Regions from separate parts of the Geobacillus sp. Manikaran-105 genome, predicted to be linked through region 2. Evidence: riboswitches for the same ligand, from Rfam matches in the RefSeq annotation. Region 2 holds a riboswitch; each other region holds the start of a gene.
The links. Region 2 has a riboswitch for S-adenosylmethionine ahead of CV945_RS10215 (methionine ABC transporter ATP-binding protein). Riboswitches for the same ligand answer to the same signal wherever they lie in the genome.

Region 1: another riboswitch for S-adenosylmethionine. It lies ahead of mtnW (2,3-diketo-5-methylthiopentyl-1-phosphate enolase); the one in region 2 lies ahead of CV945_RS10215 (methionine ABC transporter ATP-binding protein).
Region 3: another riboswitch for S-adenosylmethionine. It lies ahead of CV945_RS10685 (phosphoadenylyl-sulfate reductase); the one in region 2 lies ahead of CV945_RS10215 (methionine ABC transporter ATP-binding protein).

What each region holds. Positions count from the first base shown of each region.
Region 1 covers NZ_PIJG01000031.1:20,801-23,058, reverse strand. Annotated here, with positions in the region: gene mtnW (2,3-diketo-5-methylthiopentyl-1-phosphate enolase) at 1-963, opposite strand, end outside; SAM riboswitch class I at 1,041-1,149, opposite strand; gene CV945_RS10360 (pyridoxal phosphate-dependent aminotransferase) at 1,290-2,258, opposite strand, start outside.
Region 2 covers NZ_PIJG01000030.1:25,418-27,675, reverse strand. Annotated here, with positions in the region: gene CV945_RS10220 (methionine ABC transporter permease) at 1-91, opposite strand, end outside; gene CV945_RS10215 (methionine ABC transporter ATP-binding protein) at 81-1,109, opposite strand; SAM riboswitch class I at 1,202-1,311, opposite strand; gene CV945_RS10210 (hypothetical protein) at 1,385-1,729, opposite strand; gene CV945_RS10205 (thioredoxin family protein) at 1,884-2,198, opposite strand; gene CV945_RS10200 (ribonuclease M5) at 2,195-2,258, opposite strand, start outside.
Region 3 covers NZ_PIJG01000032.1:51,031-53,288, reverse strand. Annotated here, with positions in the region: gene CV945_RS10695 (low molecular weight protein-tyrosine-phosphatase) at 1-195, opposite strand, end outside; gene CV945_RS10690 (DUF1128 domain-containing protein) at 399-623, shown strand; SAM riboswitch class I at 751-857, shown strand; gene CV945_RS10685 (phosphoadenylyl-sulfate reductase) at 979-1,686, shown strand; gene CV945_RS10680 (sulfate permease) at 1,702-2,258, shown strand, end outside.

The DNA.
Region 1 (2,258 bases), on a different contig from region 2:
GGTCAGCGCCCTTGCGATGCCAAGCGCCTGCTCACGCTCCAAGGCGACGCTGCCGTACGGCGACGGGAACAGGACAAAGTCGGCGCCGGCGAGCCGCAAAAGCTTTCCAAGCAAGAGCGACGGGGCGACGCCGTAAAACTCCGACGGCGTGATCGCGCCGCTGAACGCCGGGTGGGCCATGATCGGAACGGAAATCTCTTCATCTTCCCGCAACCCTTGCAGGACGTCCAATCCATAGGCGAACACGTTGAACAACAGCACATCGGCGCCAAGCTCAGCCGCCCGTTTCGCTTTTTCTTTCAGTTCAAACGTTTTGCCGGTCAAGTTGACGGCATACAGCGTCCGCTTGCCTGTTTGTTCGTACACCTCTTCGAGCGCCGCTTTGCCTTCTGTAATGCGCTTCGCAAATGGCAGACGATCGCTGTCAAACAAAATTTCGTCATCTTTGACCAAGTCAACGCCGCCAAGCGCTTGCTTTTTCAACTCTGATGTCAAATACGCCAAATCGCGGCCGACGATGCCTTTGAAAATGCTCATCAACAGCGGGCGGTCGTACACTCCGACCTTTTCGCGAATGCCGGCGATGCCAAAGCGCGGCCCCGGAAACTGCCGCTTCCATTCTTCCGGAAATGCCAAATCAAGCAACCGCACTTCCCCGTCAAGCGACAGCTTGCCGAACGTCGTCACCAACAATGCTGGCAAATCGGCGCTGAAGTTGACGGTCGGGTAAGCGATTTTGACGATTGCCCGCTTCAACCGCTTGCCGAAATAGGCGTTTACCCGCTCGCTCTCGCCAAGCTCTTCGATCGCAACGACTTCCCCTTTATGCTTGCGAAGCTGGTCTTGCTCTAGCTGCGGCAAGTCGGTCCATGTGCCGACTGTCAAGCCGAGCGCGATTCCTTCCGCCTTTTGGCGAATATCGTGTTCATCATGAAGCAAATACGTCGCAATGACTGCACTCATCGTCCATCCCTCTTTCAATATATGGCGAAATAAAAAAGCCCCTTCCTAAGAAGAGGCGTCATTCATTCATGGCGCTCTTCTTATCTCCCAGCGTTTCCGCTGCAAGAATTAGCACCGTGCTTAGCGTACGCCAAGCCGGTTGCCGGGCTTCATTGGGCTCGTCCCTCCGCCTGCTCTTGATAAGAAAGCCTGCTCGTTTATGCACTTGTCAAACGATTGGCAAATTTACTTTGAATTATGACAGCCTTTGCCGCCGTTGTCAATCATTTTTTTCAAAACAGCCTGGTCAACGTTGTCCCGTCAACGGTTCATTGCCGCTCTTTTTTTCAAAACAATCCGAGCCGGCCGATCCGCTCCGCCGCTTCGCGAAGCCGCGCTTCATCGGTCAACAATCCAACGCGCACATACCCTTCGCCGTGTTTTCCAAAACCGATGCCTGGGGCGACGGCGACGTGCGCCCGCTCAAGCAACAGATCGGCAAATTCGGCGGATGATGCGCCTTTTGGCAACGGAAGCCAGGCGAAAAATGATCCAGACGGCGCCGGCGCTTCCCAGCCGATCGCGCGCAAAGCATGAATAAACGTATTGCGGCGCGCCTCGTACAAGGCAATGAGCTCCGCGACGCAGTCTTGCGGGCCGAGGAGCGCAGCTGCCGCCGCTTCTTGGACGGCGCCGAACAAGCTGACGTACAAATGATCTTGCAACAACTCAATGGCACGGATGATCCGCTCATTGCCGACAGCGAACGCCACGCGCCAGCCGGCCATATTGTACGTTTTCGAGAACGTGTAGATTTCAACGCCAATGTCTTTCGCCCCGTCCACTTCTAGAAAGCTGACCGGCTTTTGGCCGTCAAAGCCGATCGCGCCATAGGCAAAATCGTGCACAACGGCTATGCCGTACTTTTCCGCAAACGCCACCGTTTCAGCAAAAAACTCCTTCGTCGCCGTCGCGCCGGTCGGGTTGTTCGGATAGTTTAAAAACATCAGTTTCGCCCGGTCGGCCGCCGCCCTGGGAATGGCCGAATAATCCGGCAGAAACCCATTCTCCGCGACAAGCGGCATCATTTCCATCCGCGCGCGGGCGAGCGCGATTCCCGACCAATAGTCCGGATAACCCGGGTCCGGGACGAGCACGACATCGCCCGGGTTGACGAGGCAAAGCGGCAGCTCGACAAGCCCGGCTTTGCCGCCGAACAAGATGGCGACCTCGCGGGCCGGGTCGATCGTCACCCCGTACTCGCGCGCGTAAAACGCCGCTACGGCTTCTTTCAAAAACGAGTAGCCTTGAAACGG
Region 2 (2,258 bases):
CCGCCACCGCCACTCCCGTCATATACAGCGTCTCGACCGTCGCCGCCCACATTGTCTCCCATTGGACGTTCGGCAGGAGGTTAGCGAGCATCGTGAATCACCTCCACCGCCACCTGCTGGCTTTGAATGTAGTCAAGCGCCCGGGCAATTTCATCCGCCGCCCCATCGATGTGCACAAACAGCACCCCATAAGCGCCTTGATGGGTTTGCGAAATTTTCCCTTGCAAAATATTCATATCGACGGCAAATTGCCGCACGACCTGGCTGATGAGCGGCTGGCCGGCCGCCGCGCCGACAAACGTCAGCTGCGCGATCAGCCCGCTCGGATATTGGCCAAACAAATGGGAAATCGCCTCTTCCGTCTCTTCCGGCTCGACGAGCTGCTTGACGAACCGCTTCGTGATCGGCTGCTGCGGGTTGCGGAACACATGCAACACTTCGCCTTGCTCAACGATTTTGCCGTTTTCCATCACGGCGACGCGGTCGCAAATTTTGCGGATGACGTGCATCTCATGGGTGATGAGCACGATCGTCAGCCCGAGCCGCTTGTTGATGTCGACAAGCAGGTCCAAAATCGCATCGGTCGTCTGCGGGTCGAGCGCCGATGTCGCCTCGTCGCAAAGCAGCACTTTCGGGTTGTTGGCGAGCGCCCGGGCAATGCCGACACGCTGCTTTTGCCCGCCGCTCAACTGCGACGGATACGCCTCTTCCCGCCCCGTGAGCCCGACGAGCTCGATCAGTTCATCGACCCGTTTTTGCCGCTCTGCTTTCGGAACACCCGCAATCTCGAGCGGAAACGCAATGTTTTCCCGCACTGTGCGCGACCAAAGCAAGTTGAAATGTTGGAAAATCATCCCGATCTCTTGACGCGCCTTGCGCAGCTCCCGCCCTTTGATGCGCCCCATGTCGCGGCCGGCGACGACCACCCGGCCGCCCGTCGGCTTCTCGAGCCCATTGAGCAAGCGGATGAGCGTACTTTTCCCCGCGCCGCTGTAGCCGATAATGCCGAAAATTTCCCCTTCGCGAATCTCAAGCGACACATTGTCGACGGCCGTGACCGAGCCGTTAGCCGCTTGATAGATTTTTGTCACATGTTCGAGTGTAATCATCGTTTCACCTTCCTTCCTCCCCAAGGCGGCGGAGCGCAAAAAGAAAACCTTTCTGCCCGCAGAGAACAGAAAGGTATTGTGCACCATTCCGTCTCTTATCTCTCAAAGCAGGCCGCTTTGTGTGAATTGGCACCTTTTCAGCGCACGCGCTGACGGTTGCCGGGCTTCATTGGGCACATCCCTCCACCTCTCTTGATAAGAGCGCAACAATCGCCTATTCGATTGACTACAGCTGTGATTGTATCACCTTGTGTCGAACATTGTCAATAAAAATTTCACCCAACATGCCGATACGGCTTAGCCAAATGGAGGAGCGACTCAAGCAGCAACAGATGACGAAAGCTTCCCGATACATGCACTTCGCGCAGCCGGACGAGCTGCTGCAGCTTCAGCTCGCCGCCTAAAAGCGAGCAAAGCGCTTTTTTGGAGCCGCGCACCGTCAAGACGTTCCGTTCATCAGGTTCCCTTCCGGCGGCAAGCTCCTTGCCGAGCGCCACGATGGCGGTCTCTTCCTCGCTTTCAAAGCGGACATACAGCTGCTCATCCGGCAAAATCGGCAACAAATGGCGCAACGTTTGCATCCGTTCCATAAACTGCCCTACCAACTCGCGCATTTCCATTGAGCATCCTCCCCCCCATCTCCTTTGTCCTTTTATTTCCATGCCGAAGGGGGAGAATCCTTTACAAAAATCTCGACAGCCGCCGTGGCGAACCAACGCCGTTTTTGTCATTTCCCAAGAAATGTGTCAAACGGCGTCAAAAAACGGCGGATCGTCAGCGCGGCAAACGGGCGCGGATTGCTTCGTACAAATAAGGGACCGAATGGAACGCATACCATTTGCCGATGATCTCTCCGCCGGCGAAAAGAAGCAAGCACGGAACGCTTTCAATTTTCCACGCCGCCGCCTGCTCGGGGATGTAGTTGATGTCCGTTTCGCAAAACGGTATGTCCGGAAACAATTGTTCTAGGACAACAAGCATGCGCCTCGCCAACTGGCACGTGCCGCACAGCGGGGTATACAACGAAAGAGCGAGAAGCGGCTCCCCTTCCACCATTCGCTTAATATCGTTTCGACCGATTGTGTTCACTCGCCTCTTCCTCTCATGAACGATTCGATACGGACGTCAAAATGGGCGCGCAGCAGCACA
Region 3 (2,258 bases), on a different contig from region 2:
GTCAATGTCGTTTTCACTCAAAATCCGCCTTGTCCCCTCATGCGGCGGCTCCCCGACATGCCAGCTGCCCGTTCCCGCTGAATCAACGACAATCTGTCCGTCAAGCCCCCGTTCGTTCACCAAATGACGGAATACCGCTTCCGCCATCGGCGAACGGCAAATGTTGCCGAGGCAAACAAACAACACTTTGACCATCGAAGCAGCCACTCCTTTCCATCCCGTTTTCTTGGCATTAGTTTTCCCTTTTCATCCAAGCGCTTGATAGCCGCTTTCTAGCAGCTCGTGCACATGCACCTATATTTTACCACCTAACGCTGGCGCGGACTATATTGCCTCTCCCCTTTTTCACCGCCGGTGTGGTACAATACATGATAACCTGCCACGAAAGGAGCGAAACCATGGATTTATCGAAACCGTCCGCAGAAAACGTCGAATATATCGTTGAACAGCTGAAGAAAAAATTAAAAGTGCTCAATTTTGATGCGATTAAGCCGGCCCATTTTTCCGAGGCATGGTATGACGAACTGAAAGACATTTACGACATGGTCATGAAGCGTGAAACGTTCAGTCCAAGCGAAATACAGGCCATTGTTGAGGAGCTCGGAAGCCTGCGCAAGCGGTAATCCTCTCCTTCCGTCACCGGATGGAAGCATCGCGAAGCTGCCTATGTATATAAAAAATTCCTATCGAAAAACTAGGATTGACATTAGCGCCAATTGTGTTAAAATTTTAATCAATATAAATTACATACGCTTATCAAGAGCGGGGGAGGGACTGGCCCGATGAACTCCGGCAACCTGCCGCGTTTGGCAAGGTGCTAATTCCAGCAAAATGGGATCCATTTTGGAAGATAAGGCGTCCCTCGTTCTTCCGCTCTTTCCGAAATGGAAGGGGCGTTTTTATCGCCAGGCTGCCCGTTGCCGGATGAATATCCGACTAATTATGTTGATTTTCTTTGTTTTTAAGGAGGGGGAAACGATGCTCACATATGACCAATGGGAAACGGCCGAAAAACCGTCTTTTCCGTCCGATGATGAAACGAAAGGGGCGTTGGCTGTCCTTGCTTGGGCGTACCGCGAATACGGCGATGACATTGTCTATGCGTGCAGTTTCGGCATTGAAGGGATTGTGCTCATTGATTTGATTTCCCAAGTCAAGCCGGATGCGGAAATCGTCTTTTTGGATACAGGGCTGCATTTCCAAGAGACGTACGACACGATCGCGAACGTACAGGAAAAATACCCGTCGCTCCGCATCGTGATGAAACAGCCGCACTTGACGCTGGAGGAGCAGGCTGCACAGTTCGGCGATGAACTATGGAAACGCGATCCGAACAAATGCTGTGAGTTGCGCAAAGTCATTCCGCTGCGGGAAGTCTTGACCGGCGTCACCGCCTGGATTTCCGGCTTGCGCCGCGAACAGTCGCCGACGCGGCGCCATGTCGAGTACATCAATAAAGACGACAAATTCCGCTCCATTAAAGTGTGCCCGCTCATTCATTGGACGTGGAAAGACGTTTGGAATTACGTATATAAACACGGTCTTCCGTACAACGTGCTCCATGACCGGGGCTACCCGAGCATCGGCTGCGCCCCTTGCACAGCGCCGGCATCGGATCCGAACGATTTGCGCTCCGGGCGCTGGGCCGGCCAGGGGAAAACGGAGTGCGGGCTCCATCTCACATAAGGGGAGAACAACGATATGCTCCTTGCCATTGCCTTTATTGTGTCCTTTTTCTTCGCCATGAACATCGGGGCGAGCGGCGCGGCCGCCTCGATGGGTGTCGCGTACGGGTCGGGCGCCATTCCGAAAAAGTCGATGGCCCTCCTTCTTTGCGGCATCGGCGTGTTTCTCGGCAGCCTCGGCGGCGGAGAAGTAGTGAAAACGATCGGGTCGGGCATTATTCCGTCTTCGATCCTCACCGTCAAAATCGTCGTCATCATTTTAACGGCGGCGGCCATTTCACTTTTTGCGGCGAACATCATGGGCATTCCGCTCTCGACGAGCGAGATCACCGTCGGATCAGTCGTCGGCGTTGGCATCGCCTATCAGGCGTTGTACTTTCATAAGCTGCTGTTTATCGTGTCGGTATGGATCGTGATCCCGATCGTCGCCTTTTCGTTTACGCTGGCTGTCGGCAAATGGTTTTTGGCGCTCAAGCGAAAATATCCGCAGCTTGAACAAGGGCGCTGGCAAAAAACATTCATGGCCTTGCTCGTTGTCACCGGCTTTCTCGAGGCGTTTTCCGCCGGCATGAA